Methylobacillus flagellatus KT: one gene and its partners. The protein of the gene in region 3 interacts with the protein of the main gene of each other region in a pairwise test. Links are inferred from orthologs where the notes say so. Each region holds a gene or a part of one and is shown on either strand. Other genes may lie near its edges. The genes, in order: MFLA_RS01220, grpE, groL and aceE.

Evidence for each region.
Region 1: the proteins of groL (region 3) and MFLA_RS01220 interact in binary tests that used the Escherichia coli proteins (3 or more experiments, as listed by UniProt). The link is inferred for Methylobacillus flagellatus KT from one-to-one orthologs.
Region 2: the proteins of groL (region 3) and grpE interact in binary tests that used the Escherichia coli proteins (3 or more experiments, as listed by UniProt). The link is inferred for Methylobacillus flagellatus KT from one-to-one orthologs.
Region 4: the proteins of groL (region 3) and aceE interact in binary tests that used the Escherichia coli proteins (3 or more experiments, as listed by UniProt). The link is inferred for Methylobacillus flagellatus KT from one-to-one orthologs.

What each region holds. Positions count from the first base shown.
Region 1 is NC_007947.1:249,201-253,135, forward strand. The notes cover bases 292-3,225. They hold MFLA_RS01220 (ABC transporter ATP-binding protein), read left to right. Parts: upstream 292-1,322; coding sequence 1,323-2,129; downstream 2,130-3,225. Other genes in these bases: MFLA_RS01215 (prepilin-type N-terminal cleavage/methylation domain-containing protein), read left to right, coding at 550-1,212; mlaE (lipid asymmetry maintenance ABC transporter permease subunit MlaE), read left to right, coding at 2,122-2,913; mlaD (outer membrane lipid asymmetry maintenance protein MlaD), read left to right, coding at 2,935-3,225. In the rest of the region: MFLA_RS01210 (ATP-binding protein), read right to left, coding at 1-250; more of mlaD, read left to right, coding at 3,226-3,429; MFLA_RS01235 (MlaC/ttg2D family ABC transporter substrate-binding protein), read left to right, coding at 3,441-3,935. UniProt on the Escherichia coli protein: Part of the ABC transporter complex MlaFEDB, which is involved in a phospholipid transport pathway that maintains lipid asymmetry in the outer membrane by retrograde trafficking of phospholipids from the outer membrane to the inner membrane.
Region 2 is NC_007947.1:789,308-793,134, forward strand. Bases 1-2,826 are described here. They hold grpE (nucleotide exchange factor GrpE), read right to left. Parts: upstream 1,778-2,826; coding sequence 1,223-1,777; downstream 1-1,222. Other genes in these bases: dnaK (molecular chaperone DnaK), read right to left, coding at 1-1,088; waaC (lipopolysaccharide heptosyltransferase I), read right to left, coding at 1,890-2,826. In the rest of the region: more of waaC, read right to left, coding at 2,827-2,840; MFLA_RS03860 (glycosyltransferase family 4 protein), read left to right, coding at 2,913-3,827. UniProt on the Escherichia coli protein: Participates actively in the response to hyperosmotic and heat shock by preventing the aggregation of stress-denatured proteins, in association with DnaK and GrpE. It is the nucleotide exchange factor for DnaK and may function as a thermosensor.
Region 3 is NC_007947.1:371,417-375,301, forward strand. The notes cover bases 453-3,336. They hold groL (chaperonin GroEL), read right to left. Parts: upstream 2,770-3,336; coding sequence 1,135-2,769; downstream 453-1,134. Other genes in these bases: uvrD (DNA helicase II), read right to left, coding at 453-619; groES (co-chaperone GroES), read right to left, coding at 2,816-3,106. Outside these bases: more of uvrD, read right to left, coding at 1-452; MFLA_RS01885 (DUF2380 domain-containing protein), read left to right, coding at 3,466-3,885.
Region 4 is NC_007947.1:2,214,068-2,218,313, reverse strand. What follows is about bases 502-3,746. They hold aceE (pyruvate dehydrogenase (acetyl-transferring), homodimeric type), read right to left. Parts: upstream 3,357-3,746; coding sequence 702-3,356; downstream 502-701. Other genes in these bases: MFLA_RS10585 (M17 family metallopeptidase), read left to right, coding at 3,558-3,746; aceF (dihydrolipoyllysine-residue acetyltransferase), read right to left, coding at 502-576. Also shown: more of aceF, read right to left, coding at 1-501; more of MFLA_RS10585, read left to right, coding at 3,747-4,246. UniProt on the Escherichia coli protein: Component of the pyruvate dehydrogenase (PDH) complex, that catalyzes the overall conversion of pyruvate to acetyl-CoA and CO(2).

The DNA of each region.
Region 1 (3,935 bases), 120 kb from region 3 along the record:
GTCCACCCAGCAGGCCGAACAAGGCAGAGAGCCAGATGGCCAGCAACCACCAACTTACGAACAAGGTAAGCAGGATGCCACCTGCTGCGAACAACAGAATGGCTTGCGGGGAAAGTTTCTCCTTGGTTTGCCAGATTGGCTGCCAGATCAGGAACAAGCCATAGTGGCAGAGCAGTAGCCCCTTCTGCAGCGGATCCTCGAAACCCCATAGCAGCACGCCGTGAAAACTCAATAACATCAATCCCAGCATCCACTGCTGCAACGTTGATGCGCTGGGTCGGGGAAAATTGTGACTGTTGCTCAGAATGGCCATGAGGCGAGAGGGGTCTCTAATAATGAAGTGTCGTAATTTTGTCACTATAGACGAAATGTCAACACTTTGACGATATTTTGGCAAATGTGAAATTTGCCCTGATCTGCTAGAAAACCCCAGGGCTGCCGGGCTTCTGGGCAGTCTTGATGTCAGGCAGGCTGGCATGGGAGTTGCATATCTCATACCACCTTATTTTTTAGCTGCCGCGATCTGGCGGCCTCTCGCAAGGATAGTATATGAAAAAAACATCCGGCTTCACGCTGATCGAGCTGGCGATTGTCCTCGTGATTATCGGCCTGCTACTGGGCGGCGTGCTCAAGGGGCAGGAGTTGATTAATAGTGCTAAGGCAAAAAATATTGCCAATGATTTTAAAAATACGCAGATATTGCTGTATGGGTATCAGGACAAATATAGGGCATTGCCTGGGGATGACGCGGCAGTCGCCATGCACATAACGAATGGAACGCCAGCTGCTGCTGCTAATCGTGGGAATGGTCGAATTGATGGACATTGGAATTCTGTGACGCCGACAGATGAGTCCTATTTGTTCTGGCAACATGTCAGGTTGGCTGGCTTGGCTACAGGTTCGACTCAAGTGGGGACTGATGCTTACATTCCACGCAATGCTGATGGTGGGCGTATTGGGGTGCAAAGTTTGAATGGATTTAATACGATTCAGGATGATGAAAACCCGATGGTGGGAACCTTTGTTGTTTGCTCCGAAGGAATTACTGGGCGTTTAGCAAAGCAGATTGATGTATTACTGGATGATGGATTGACAAATAATGGGGCGGTACGTGTTACTACGACTCCTGCTGCTGTTGGAGCAGCTGGCAACTCGCTGGCGAATGCCGCTGTTCCTGACGGTGGAACTTTCACTGTTTGTATGTCTTTCTAGTCAGAAATGATTTAAGTAAAAGCCCGCATTTGCGGGCTTTTACTTTTTCGGCGATATGAACTCAAGCGCTTTTGCATTAAAATACTGGGCTAACCTGAAAAGTGGCGATCATGAGCGACAATATCGTCGAAATCGACAATTTATCCTTTGGCTACAAGACGCGCTTGCTGCACAAGGGCATCAACATGAAATTTCCGCGCGGCAAGGTCGTGGCGATCATGGGCGGCAGCGGTAGCGGCAAGACCACGCTATTGCGATTGATTGGCGGGCAGTTGAAGCCGTCGGGCGGCGAAGTGCGCGTGACGGGCGAGGTGGTGCATAAGCAGGACCGCAAGGGCTTGCAAAAGCTGCGTCGCAAGATGGGCATGCTGTTTCAGCAAGGCGCCTTGTTCACTGATCTTTCCGTTTATGAGAATGTGGCCTTCCCGATCCGCGAGCATACCGACCTGCCGGAATCCATGATCCGCGACCTGGTGATGATGAAGCTCAATGCAGTGGGCCTGCGCGGTGCGCGGAATCTCAAGGCGACAGAGCTCTCCGGAGGTATGGCGCGCCGCGTGGCGCTGGCAAGGGCGGTGGCGCTCGACCCTTCCATCATTATGTATGACGAGCCGTTCGCCGGGCTGGACCCGATTTCGATGGCAGTGATATGCAACCTCATCCGCAAGCTCAACGATGCGCTGGGCGCGACCTCCATCATCGTGACGCATGATGTGCAGGAGGTGTTCGCCTTTGCCGATTATGTCTATTTCGTGGCGGACGGCGTCGTGGCGGCAGAAGGCGTGCCTGATGACCTACGCAAGTCCGAGATGCCGTTCGTGCACCAGTTCGTGCATGGCGAGGTGGATGGGCCGGTGCCTTTCCATTACGCCGCTCCCGACTACCGGCAGGATATCCTGAGGAGCGTGAATGTTTAGTGCTGTGGCGAATATGCTGCGCGGGATCGGTCATCGCGTGATTGACCGCCTGTGGCGGTTCGGTGCCGGGATCCGTTTTTTCTTCTACGTCCTGATTTACTCAGGCGAGAGTTTCCGCAGGCTACACCTGACCATACGCGAGATTTATTTTACTGGCGTGTTGTCATTGATCATTATCCTCGTCTCGGCGTTCTTCGTTGGCATGGTGCTGGCCTTGCAAGGATATAACACCTTGCAGCGCTATGGCTCTTCCGAGGCGATTGGCGTGCTGGTGGCCTTGTCGCTGGTGCGTGAGCTGGGACCGGTGGTTACCGCCTTGCTGTTCGCCGGGCGCGCCGGTACCGCGATCACGGCGGAAATTGGTCTGATGAGGGCGACTGAGCAGTTATCTGCCATGGAGATGATGGCGGTTAGCCCCATCGCCCGCGTGGTGGCGCCGAGATTCTGGGCGGGGCTGTTCTCCATGCCGTTGCTGGCGGCCTTGTTCTCCATGGTCGGGGTGCTGGGCGGCTACCTGGTGGCGGTTCCCTTGATTGGAGTGGATGCAGGTGCGTTCTGGTCGCAAATGCAGGCCAGTGTGGATTTTCGCGAAGATATTGTGAATGGGGTAATCAAGAGCCTGGTGTTCGGTATTGCCTGCACCATGATTGCCCTGTTTGAAGGTTTTGATGCGCCACCGACTGCCGAGGGCGTCAGCCGCGCGACGACACGTACGGTGGTGAATTCCTCTCTGGCAGTACTAGGGCTCGATTTTATAATGACTTCGTTCATGATTGTTGCGTAAGCGCAACACACTGGAGAAAAGATGGAACGTACTACAATTGATCTTTGGGTCGGTGTTTTTGTGGCGGCAGGCATTGCCGCACTGTTCGGCTTGGCCTTGAAAGTGGGCAACTTCAATAGCGCCACCCTTGGCGAGACCTATAGTGTGACAGGGGCCTTCGAGAATATCGGCAGTCTCAAGCCTCGTGCCCCGGTGAAAAGTGCAGGCGTGGTCGTGGGGCGTGTGGATGCCATCCGGTTCGACCCCGAGACTTATGAAGCGCTCGTGACAGTGAAGGTGGACAAGCGGTATCCTTTCCCCAAGGATACCTTCGCCAATATTTATACTGCCGGCTTGCTTGGTGAGCAGTATATTGGCTTGGAAGCGGGCGGCGATGACAAGATGCTGCAGGATGGCGACAAGTTCATCAAGACGCAGGATGCTGTAGTGCTGGAGAAAATGATCAGCCAGTTTCTTTACAGCAAGGCATCCGAGTCAGCCGATGGTCAGTCTAACAATAGCAAAGAGGCGGAGTAAGCATGCAAACAATGATGAAGTGGATGGCTGCGATGGCGTTTGTCGGGTGTGCAAACTTGGCTGTGGCGGAGGTGGCGCCCGATGCCCTGGTGAAGCAGACTGCCGAGGATGTGCTGGCGATAGTGAAGCAGGACAAGGATATTCAGGCAGGTAACCAGAGTAAGATTTTTGCGCTGGCAGAGGAAAAGATCCTGCCCAATTTCAACTTCGATCGTGTGTCGCGCCTAGTATTGGGCAAGGCCTGGAACAAGGCGACTCCCGAGCAGAAGGCAGCGTTTCAGGCTGAGTTTCGTACCTTGCTCCTCCGTACTTATGCAACTGCGTTGTCCAAGTACCGTGACCAGACCATTGAGTATAAGCCGTTTCGCGCTCAGCCTGGTGATACTGACGTCAAGGTGAAAACCCAGATACTGCAGCCAGGCGGTCAGCCGGTGGCTGTCGATTACAGCCTGGAGAAGAGTGGCGATGGTTGGAAAGTGTATGACATCACCATAGAAGGCGTCAGT
Region 2 (3,827 bases), 420 kb from region 3 along the record:
TTGCGAGGTTCCTTACCGAAGAATTCCTTGACCTTTTCCTGCACCTTGGGCATGCGGGTCTGACCGCCAACCAAGATCACGTCCTGGATATCGGATACCTTGACTCCTGCATCCTTCAATGCAACTTCGCATGGCTTGATGGAGCGCTCGATCAAGTCTTCCACCAGGCTCTCGAACTTGGCGCGTGTGATCTTCACCACCAAGTGTTTTGGTCCGCTGGCATCCGCGGTAATGTAAGGCAGGTTGACTTCGGTCTGCGTGCTGGAAGAAAGCTCGATCTTGGCCTTTTCTGCGGCCTCCTTCAAGCGCTGCTTGGCCAGCAAGTCGTTGCGCAGGTCGATACCGTTTTCCTTCTTGAATTCGTCCGCCAGGAAATCGATCAGGCGGTTATCGAAGTCTTCGCCGCCCAGGAAGGTGTCACCGTTGGTGGACAATACCTCGAACTGGTGCTCACCATCAATTTCGGAAATCTCGATGATGGAAATATCGAAAGTACCGCCGCCCAAGTCGTAGACTGCAATCTTACGATCACCTTCCTGTTTGTCCAGACCAAAAGCCAGTGCAGCCGCAGTCGGTTCATTAATGATACGCTTGACTTCCAGGCCAGCGATACGGCCTGCATCTTTGGTGGCCTGGCGTTGGCTGTCGTTGAAGTAGGCAGGTACCGTGATGACGGCCTCGGTGACCTCTTCACCCAGGTAGTCCTCTGCGGTTTTCTTCATCTTGCGCAACACTTCTGCGGAGATTTGCGGTGGCGCCAGCTTCTGGCCGCGGACTTCTACCCATGCATCACCGTTGTCAGCCTTGGTGATGGTGTAAGGCATGAGGCCGATGTCTTTCTGAACTTCCTTTTCGTCAAAGCGGCGACCAATCAGGCGCTTGACGGCAAATAGAGTATTTTTCGGATTGGTCACCGCCTGGCGCTTGGCAGGAGCGCCTACCAGAATTTCACCGTCTTCCTGATAGGCAATGACGGAAGGTGTGGTGCGTGCGCCTTCGGCGTTCTCGATCACGCGAGGCTTTCCACCCTCCATCACGGCTACGCAGGAGTTGGTGGTGCCTAAGTCAATACCGATAATTTTTCCCATTGTCTTGGTTCCTTGTGTTCTTTATAACTCTGAAAGTGGATAACTATGCCGTCAACATGGGGATAGGCGATGCGATTTCAAGCCTAGTTTGCAAAAATGACGTGCAAAATCCCCCCATGGCAGCGTAAAGGTGGTTATTTTGCAACCATGACCAGCGCCGGACGCAGCACCCGGTCATTGAGGGTGTAACCCTTCTGCAGCACATTGACCACGGTATTGCTTTCCGCCTCGCTTTCCACAGTGCCGATCGCTTGGTGCTTGTTCGGGTCGAATTTCTCGCCGACCGGATTGATTTCGACAATGCTGAATTTCTCGAATACGGCAGTCAGCTGTTTGGCCGTAAGCTCAACACCATCGCGATAGCTTTCCAGCGTAGCGGAGCCGACATTCAAGGCTGCATCCAGGCTATCCTTGACGGCGAGAAGTTCGCTGGAAAATTTTTCCAGCGCAAACTTGCGTGCCTTTTCGATATCCTCCGCTGCGCGGCGACGGATGTTTTCGCCTTCCGCCTTGGCGTACAGCACGGCAGCCTGCTGTTCGGCCAGCTTTGCTTCCAGTTCGGCAATCCTGTCATCAATCGAGCCGGCAGCCCCCGCTTCTTGCGGAGTGGCAGGGGCATTTTCCTGCTGCAGTTCAGTTTCCGGCGTCTTGTTTTCCTGTTGCTCGGGCGTCTTGTCTTCGTGTTGCATAATAGTCCCTGTTGGTGATGATGTGACAACGGGACACATGGGGGTGTATGCCCGGATTACAAGAGGGCATGAAGATTTTTATTCGCCCGGAACAGTCTGCAAGCCTTTGCTGCTACCTTGCCGTGACCTGGGCCAGGGCTTCGAGCACGGCATCGACTGGCGGAACCTGGCCTTGTCCCCCCAGGTTGCGGATCTTGTGCTGGTCGTGGGCCAGCACTCCCGTCAGTTCCGGGTCGGTGTCGGTATAGATCGCCACAGTGGGCAGGTCGAGGGCTGCGGCCAGGTGCACCAGACCGGTATCGACGCCGATCGCGGCATAGCTGTTGCTTAGCACGGCAGCGAGCTGGCTAAGAGGTAGCCGCGGCAATACCACGCAACCGGGTACGGTGTCGGCAATGCGCCGCGCCCGGGATTCTTCGCCAGCGCTGCCCCAAGGTAGTAACAGTTTCAAATCTTGCTCGAGCAAGGCGTTGCCCAGTCGGCTCCAGTGGTTTTCCGGCCAGAGCTTGGCATCCCGGCTGGTGGCGTGCAGCCCGGCAATATAACGGCTGGGCAATCCTAGTGTGGCGGGAGCCGTAGCATGAATGCCGTAGTCCGGCGGGCTGGACGGAATAGCGTATCCTAGCGCACGCGCGGCCAGTTCGCGGTTGCGCGCGACCGCATGCTGACCGCGTGCCACAGGGTGGCGTTGCTGGTAGAACAGTGCAGCCCAGGGCTCCCGCGCGGAGGCGCCATCCTGTCCGTGAAAGATGCCCCGTGCTTGACTGCCGATCAATGCGCTTTTCAGCAGGCCCTGGGTGTCGATGACATGGTCGTAATTGTGTGAGCGCAGCTGGCGGCGTATGTCTCGAATTTCCTGCCAGGTGCTGGCCTGCAACAAGTGTCTGCGCCAACGCCGGACTGCGACGGTAAAGACCCTGTTGACTCCCGGATGCAACCGTGGAATGTCGGCAAAGCTTTCTTCCACCACCCAGTCTATCTGCATGTCTGGAAATGCAGCCTTGACGTCCGTGATGACCGGCAGGTTGTGGATGACATCCCCCAGGGAAGTGGTTTTGATCATGAGCAAGCGAGGCATGGGCGGCATTTTCGCATACAATTCAGCTTCTTTAACCCTGATTGAAGGCTGTAGCCATTGAAGTTTGCTTTCCTGATCTTCAAGTATTTCCCTTATGGCGGCATGCAGCGCGACATGCTGCGCACTGCTACCCGGCTTGCTGAGGCGGGGCATTCCGTGGATATCTTTACCATGTCATGGGATGGCGAGATGCCGCAGGTTGGCGCTGCCCATGGCAGGATATCTGTGCACATCATGCCGGCAAAAGGCTGGTTCAATTTCCGGAAATACCAGGACTTCATTCGTCAGGCACAAGCCCGCATTGCCTGTGAATTCAATGTCGACTTGATCGTAGGATACAATCGCATGGGCGGTCTGGACGTGTATTTTGCCGCCGACCCCTGTTTTATCGAGCGGGCCCATACCCAGCGTAATTGGCTGTATCGCTTGACGCCGCGCTACCGCTGGTTCCAGCGTACAGAACAGGTCATTTTCTCACCGCAAGGCAAGACGCAGGTATTGATGGTGGATATGGCGGAAAAAGCTGTATTCCAGCGCTGGTATCACACTCAGGACGACCGCTTTCACTACATCCCGCCCTATCTTTCTGGCGAGCGACTGCAATTGCATGACCGCGCGGAAATGCGTGCCTATTTGCGGAATGCGTTCAACCTGCCACCGGAGACGAAGATCGCCCTGCTGGTCGGTTCAGGGTTCTATATGAAGGGATTGGATCGCGCGGTGCATGCATTGGCGAGCCTACCCGCGGACATGCGCCAGGACTTCAAGCTGATTGCCATCGGGCAGGATAAGCCAGCGCCCTTCATCAGGATGGCAAGCAAGCTCAAGGTGGCGGACAACCTGATCATTTCACGCGGCAGGCCCGACATCCCGCAATTGATGCAAGGTGCAGATTTCTACCTGCATCCGGCCTACCGGGAGAATACCGGTCTGGTCATCCTGGAGGCGATGGCGAGTGGCGTGCCGGTACTG
Region 3 (3,885 bases):
TGCTGCTCAATAATTCATAGCAGCGCAGCAGCAGTTCCGCGAAATCCACCACACCTTCGCGCTGGCATTGCTTGTCGTATTCTTCGAAGATTTCGCGCATGCGTTGCGAATGGCTGTCATAGGCATCTACTGCATAGGCGCGCAGGCCTTCCTCCTTGCAGCTGTTGATATAGCCCAGCACCTGTTTGGGTGGAAACTTCTCGTCATCGATATTCATCGCTTTCATGACGCGCTTGATCGCAGAAAGCTGGTCTGCCGTGTCCAGTATCTGGAATGTGGGGGGCAGTTCCGCTTCACGATGGTGCGCCCTCAGCAGGCGGTTGCATAAACCATGGAAGGTTCCGGCCCACATGCCGCGGATGTTGATAGGCAGCATCGCACCCAGTCGGGTCAGCATTTCCTTGGCGGCTTTGTTGGTGAACGTTACGGAAAGAATGCCGTGCGGTGAGACTTGTCCAGTTTGGATCAGCCAGGCAATGCGCGTGGTGAGCACGCGGGTCTTGCCGCTGCCGGCGCCAGCCAGGATGAGTGCGGATTGGTGCGGAAGGGTGACGGCTTCGAGTTGCTTTTCATTGAGGCCGTCGAGCAAGGTGGTGGTTGGGTTCGTCATAGCCTGCATTATCGCAGGTGAAAGCAGCGAAGAGAACCGCAGTCGTGACGCTGCAGACGGGCCTTTTTAGTGCATAATTGTAAACAGATGTAAAAAATGCACTTTGAGTGAACTATCCTGCCAAGGCCCGGTCTTATTTTCCAGACGACGCACTCGTCTCCCGCTTTCCTCCCTGAGCGGGAAGCCTTATCCCAATGAGGCTTAAATGCTTAACCCCGATTTTACTCCCCTTTAATCGGGGTTTTTTTTGCCTGTCGCATATACAATATATAGAACATGCCAAGCAGGCAATTGATTCTGCTGTTAATAATAATCGCTAATCAATCAATTGCGAGTATATGCCTAATTTATTCTAGGTGGTGAAAATATTCTGACTGTCAAATGTGACGAATTGACGGCAGTGGGAACCATCGGCCAGTGGGATGCAACTGAGTGAGCATGGTAGGAAATAAAAAGCCCCGGAAAACCGGGGCTTTTTATTTAGCATGGCTGCCTTGTGGCGGCAGCCTGTGAGCGTGGCTGAATTAGAAGCCCATGCCACCCATGCCGCCTGCGTCAGGCATGGCTGGCGCAGCTTCTTCCTTAGGCAGCTCTGCTACCAATGCATCGGTAGTCAGGATCAAGGAAGCTACAGACGCAGCGTTCTGCAGTGCGGACCGCGTTACCTTGGCTGGATCCAGAACACCCAGCTCAACCAGGTCACCGTAGGTGCCATTGGAAGCGTTGTAACCGTAGTTGCCAGTACCTTCCAGTACTTTGTTGACCACAACGGATGGCTCGTCACCAGCGTTGGCGACGATCTGGCGCAGAGGCTCTTCGATCGCGCGCAACACGATCTTGATGCCAGCGTCTTGATCTGGGTTGTCGCCCTTCAGCTCCTTGATGGAAGAACGGGCGCGCAACAGGGCAACGCCACCGCCAGGCACGATGCCTTCTTCAACGGCAGCACGTGTAGCATGTAAAGCATCCTCAACGCGAGCCTTCTTTTCCTTCATTTCGGTTTCGGTGGCAGCGCCAACCTTGATCACGGCAACACCGCCGGCCAACTTGGCTACGCGTTCCTGCAGTTTTTCGCGATCATAGTCGCTGGTAGCGTCTTCGATCTGCTTCTTGATCTGGTCGATACGTACCTTGATGTTGTTTTCTGAGCCAGCACCATCGATGATGGTGGTGTTTTCCTTGCCGATTTCAACACGCTTGGCTTGGCCGAGGTTTTCCAGTGTCACCTTCTCCAGGCTCAGGCCGACTTCTTCGGCAATCACGGTACCACCAGTCAAGATGGCGATATCTTCCAGCATGGCCTTGCGCCGGTCACCGAAGCCAGGTGCCTTCACAGCCACGGCCTTCAGGATGCCGCGGATGTTGTTGACCACCAGGGTGGCCAGTGCTTCACCTTCCACATCTTCAGCGATGATCAGCAGGGGACGACCAGCCTTGGCAACTTGTTCCAGAGTAGGCAGCAGGTCGCGGATGTTGCTGATCTTCTTGTCGTACAACAACACGAATGGGTTTTCCAGCAGGGCGATCTGGCGCTCTGGGTTGTTGATGAAGTATGGAGACAGGTAACCACGGTCGAATTGCATGCCTTCCACGACATCCAGCTCGTTTTGCAGGCCGGAACCGTCTTCAACGGTAATCACACCTTCCTTGCCTACCTTGTCCATCGCATCGGCAATGATCTGGCCGATATCGGCGTCGGAATTGGCGGAAATGGAGCCAACCTGGGCAATTTCCTTGCTGGTGGTGGTGGGCTTGGCGATGGCCTTGATCTCGTTCACGATTTCGGCAACTGCCTTGTCGATACCGCGCTTGAGGTCAGTCGGGTTGAAGCCTGCAGCAACATACTTGAAGCCTTCGCGGACGATGGCTTGTGCCAGAACGGTAGCAGTAGTGGTACCGTCGCCGGCATTGTCATTGGTCTTGGAAGCGACTTCTTTCACCAGCTGCGCACCCATATTTTCCAGCTTGTCGCTCAGCTCGATTTCCTTGGCGACAGATACGCCGTCCTTGGTGACAGTCGGGGAGCCGAAGGAGCGCTCCAGAACGACGTTGCGGCCCTTGGGACCCAGGGTTACCTTGACGGCATTTGCCAGAATGTTCACGCCATTGACAATCTTGGCGCGGGCGTCATCACCAAAAATCACTTGTTTTGCAGCCATTTATATCTCCTAATAAACTTGTTTGAGCTAACGTTGTGCCACTAATTTAGGCCTCTACAATACCCAGAATGTCATCTTCACGAAGTACCAGTACTTCTTCGCCATTTACTTTGACGGCCTGGCCGGCATACTTGCCAAACAACACCTTGTCACCCACCTTGACGTCCAGGGGAATGGATTTGCCGTTGTCGTCCTTCTTGCCTGGACCAACAGCAATCACTTCACCTTGATCTGGTTTTTCAGCCGCTGTGTCAGGAATGACGATGCCGGATGCGGTCTTGCGCTCTTCTTCCAGCCGTTTCACGATAACGCGGTCTTGCAATGGACGAATTGCCATGTGTTTTTCTCCTAAAATCTTTGAATGATCATTGATTGGGTTTGTTACAAGTTTTGGTTGCTAGGGTGATTTAGCACTCAACCCTATCGAGTGCTAATAATAGGGGCGGCATGGCAGTTTTTCAAGGGCGTGTGTTGAATTTGTTCTATTGCTGCGGCTAGCAACCGGATTTTTGCCGCGCCATTCATGGGGTATAGATGGCGTTAAAGTGCTTGATTTCTCAGCCCGCTAGTCACTAGGACCCTCGATAGGGATAAATAATTTTTGTCACAGATAAATGGTTGCCATGGATTGTAATATCATGCTGAAAGTGTACTATACAGTTTAGTATTTATTCATTGCGCAGGGAGATGTCGGGTATGCGGTTAATTGTGAATGGGTTGTTGGGCATATTGCTGGGCTTGGTCGCAGCGGGGGGCGTCCTTGCCGCTGAGGACAGCCCCAAGGTCGTCGTGTTGGCGTTCGAGCTCAATGATCTGACCGGCTTGCCCAATGCACCGGAAGAGTTGCAGCGCATCGAGCTGTTATCCACCACGTTCAAGCAGGAGCTCAAGGCTCAAGGCGTGAATATGGTGCCGGAAGGGGAGAGGGTGAGGGCTGAGATTGAGCGTAATTCGCCGACTTATCTCTACGATAATGTGGAAACGGCAATTGAGCTCAACAAGGAAACCGGGGCGGACTACCTCATCATTGGCGTCGCCTTGAAGCCTACCTATTTATTCGTCTATCCGCGGATCATTATGGTGGATGTTGGAAAGCGGGCTGTCGTGATGTCCCGC
Region 4 (4,246 bases), 1.8 Mb from region 3 along the record:
GCCAGTGGCGATACCACCGCCGCGCGGCTTGCTTAGTTCGTTTTTGACATAGGCCTGGACGTCACTTTGCGTAATGCGGTTCTTGGGACCGGTGGCGGTGACCAGCGCCAGGTTAACTCCCAGCTCGCGCGCGAACTTACGCACCGACGGGCTGGCGTGTGCGAGTTTACCTGATGCGGTTGCAACACTGGCGCCTATGGGGTTGGGGGTGGCTTGTGGTTGGATGGTCGGTGGAGGTTCTGGTGCCGGGCGGGTGGCTTCGGGCACAGGGGCTGGCACCGCAACCTGGACTGGCGGGGCGTCCTCTTTCGGGGCAGGGGCTGCGCTGGCGCCTTCCTCTAGGGCGTCCATGGTCAGGATGAGGGTGCCTTGGGCAACCTTGTCACCTACCTTGACCTTCACTTCCTTGACGGTACCTGAAAATGGCGCCGGAATATCCATCGAGGCCTTGTCGGACTCCAGGGTGATCAGTGAATCGTCCTTGGCAATGGTGTCACCGGCGCTGACCAAGACTTCGATGACATCCACGCTGTCAAAGTTGCCGATGTCGGGAACGAGTACGTCTTTAATTGCCATGCTTGATGTTCCTTAAAATGTATCTTTTTTTAAGATATGCATTTACGCAAAACGCCCGCATGCGATAAGCCGGGGCGTGTGATCGTTGCGAACAGGCTGCCACCTGGCAGCCTGGTTACCATGACCTACACCGTTGCCGGGTTGGGCTTGTTGGGGTCTAGCTTGTATTGCTTGACTGCTTCCGCTGCCTTGGTGGCGGGCAGTTTTCCTTCATCTGCCAACGCCTTCAGGGCGGCCAGCACGACATGGTAGCGATCGACTTCGAAGAAGCTGCGCAGTGCTTCGCGCGAGTCGGATCGGCCGTAACCATCAGTGCCCAACGCAATATAGCGTTGTGGAATGAAATTGCGGATTTGGTCGGCAAACGCCTTCATATAGTCGGTAGAAGCAATGACTGGGCCTTCTGCCTTTTTCAGCAGCTTGGTGACATAGCTTTCCTTCTGTGGCTTGTCCGGGTTGAGCAGATTCCAGCGCTCGACTTCCAGGCCTTCCCGGCGCAGCTCGGTAAAGCTGGTGACGCTCCAGATGTCAGCAGACACGCCCCAGTCCTTTTCCAGCAGCTCCGCTGCGGCAATGACTTCGCGCAGGATGACTCCGCTGCCGAGTAATTGCACCTTGGGACCTTTAGATTTGGATTTACTGAACTGATACATCCCCTTGAGGATGCCTTCCTCGGCACCTTTCGGTAGCGCTGGATGGGTGTAGTTCTCGTTCATCAGGGTGATGTAGTAGTACACATCCTCCTGATTCTGCACCATGCGGCGCAGGCCTTCCTGGATGATGACTGCAAGCTCGTAGGCGAACGTCGGGTCATAGGAGATGCAGTTGGGGATGGTGGCGGACAACAAGTGACTATGGCCATCCTCATGCTGCAGACCTTCACCGTTCAGCGTGGTGCGCCCTGCTGTGGCGCCGAGCAGGAAGCCGCGCGCACGGCTGTCGCCTGCCGCCCAGGCCAGGTCGCCGATGCGCTGGAATCCGAACATGGAGTAGAAGATGTAGAACGGAATCATCTGCACACCGCTGACGCTGTATGATGTCGCAGCAGCCAGCCAGGAGGAGAATGAACCAGCTTCGTTGATGCCTTCCTCCAGTATCTGGCCGTCCTTGGATTCCTTGTAGAACATCACCTGGTCGGCATCCTGCGGCTCGTAGAGCTGTCCGACGGAGGAGTAGATGCCAAGCTGGCGGAACATGCCTTCCATGCCGAAGGTACGGGCCTCGTCAGGAACGATAGGGACGACATACTTGCCAATCTGCTTGTCGCGCACCAGTGTGGAGAGGATGCGCACGAAGGCCATGGTCGTGGAGATTTCTCGCTCGCCAGTTGAGCCAAGCATGTTCTCGAAGGCCGACAAGGCGGGCACGGTCAGCTCATTGCCTTTGCGGCGGCGTGCAGGAATAAAGCCCCCCATGGCTTCCCGACGGGCCTGCAGGTATTGCATTTCCGGACTGTCGTCGGCAGGGCGGTAGAATGAGAGGTTTTCCACTTGCTCATCCGTCAGCGGGAGATCGAAACGATCACGGAATTTCTTCAGTGTTTCGATGCTCATGCTCTTCTGCTGGTGAGTGGTGTTCTGTCCTTCGCCCTCGTCACCCATGCCATAGCCCTTGACGGTCTTGGCAAGTACGACGGTAGGCTGACCCTTGTGGTTCACTGCGGCATGATAGGCGGCATAGACCTTGTGCGGGTCATGGCCGCCGCGATTGAGGCGCCAGATATCCTCGTCGGACATGGCAGCCACCATTTCCTTCAGCTCGGGATATTTGCCGAAGAAGTGTTCGCGCGTATAGGCGCCGCCCTTGGCCTTGAAGTTCTGATATTCGCCATCCACGCATTCTTCCATGCGTTTCTTGAGCAGGCCGTCCTTGTCCATTGCGAGCAATGGATCCCAGTAGGAGCCCCACAATACCTTGATCACGTTCCATCCGGACCCACGGAAGGCTGCCTCGAACTCTTGGATGACCTTGCCATTGCCCCGTACTGGGCCGTCCAGGCGCTGCAAGTTACAGTTGATGACGAAAATCAGGTTATCGAGCTTCTCACGGGCGGCGAGTGATATTGCCCCCATGGATTCAGGTTCGTCCATCTCACCGTCGCCACAGAACACCCATACCTTGCGGTCAGCCGTATCGGCAATGCCGCGGTTGTGCAGGTACTTGAGAAAACGGGCCTGATATATCCCGGCAATCGGGCCCAGGCCCATAGAAACGGTCGGGAATTGCCAGAAATCAGGCATCAGCCAGGGGTGTGGATATGACGACAGGCCGTTGCCATTTGACTCCATGCGGAAGTTGGACAGCTGCTCTTCCGTGATGCGGCCTTCGAGAAAGGCGCGCGCATACACACCGGGAGAGGAGTGGCCCTGAAAGTAAATCAGGTCGCCGCCGAAACGCTCGTTGGCGGCGCGGAAAAAGTGATTGAAACCAGTGTCATATAAGGTGGCGGCAGACTGGAAGCTGGCAATGTGGCCTCCTACGCCAGGGGATTTCTCATTGGCGCGCAATACTGTCATGATGGCGTTCCAGCGAATCAGCGCGCGAATCCTGCGTTCCATGGCAGCATCGCCGGGATGTTTCGCCTGCAGATGGACCGGAATAGTGTTTACGTATGCAGTAGTTGCGTTATACGGTAAATATGCGCCTGAGCGGCGGGCTTTGTCGATCAGCGTTTCCAGCAGGAAATGCGCGCGCTCGGTTCCCTCGTTCTCAAGTACCGATGAGATGGCGTCAAGCCATTCCTGGGTCTCTTGAGGGTCGATGTCGGGGGTCAATGCCATGTAAGGTTCTCCGGGAAACTTTTAAGATACGCTTGGGTATAATCAGCCTGATGCAGCATCAAGCGTTAAATATATTTGTGATAGCTTGAGGCCGTTGTGAAGACGCTATATTGGCTTTTTTGACTGTTTAGGTCAAGTTTTGTCGCTTGCTCCAGCGCATGAAAGCCCAGTCCTAACCTGCTAAAAACAAGAGAAAACTTGATGACATTGCAACTCAAGCAGATCCACGATCCGGCGGATGAAAAATCACTGGCAGCGGCAAGCCATATACTGTTCGTTCTGCCAAAACGTAGGCCAGCCTCTCTGCCGTTCGCTTCCTTGCTGGAGGCCAGACTGCGACGGGCTCGAAGCAAATATACTGACCTGGCGAAAAGCCATGTATCGGCTACGCTGCCGAGCGGCGGCATCGCCAGCTGGGTGGTATTGGACGATAAGCAGAATACCTTCCAGCGCCATACCTTGCTGCGCAAGGCTGTCTCGGCTTTGTTGGATGACCAGCCGCAGTCGGTCACCATTGCGGTCTTTGGCGAAGAGGCATCGCGGGCGCGGGCTGCAAATGAGGCATTCTATGTGGTGAGTGTGAATGCGGTGGAGCTGCCTGTGCGTAAATCCAGGCATAAGGCATACCCGCTCAAGCAGATCGTGATTCACGGATGGAAGCAGGCTGACGATTATGCCGAAACCCGTGCGCTGGTGGCTGGCAGTGCGTTGGCCAGGAGCCTGACCTTGACGCCGCCGAATGAGCTGACTCCGGCCGCATACCGGGAAAAGATCAAGGAGCTGGCCGGGCAATATGGCTGGAGACGCGATGAGTACGACCTCAAAAAACTGCGCAAAATCGGGGCGGGATCCTTTGTCGCGGTGGCTCAAGGCTCGTCTGAGGAGGATGC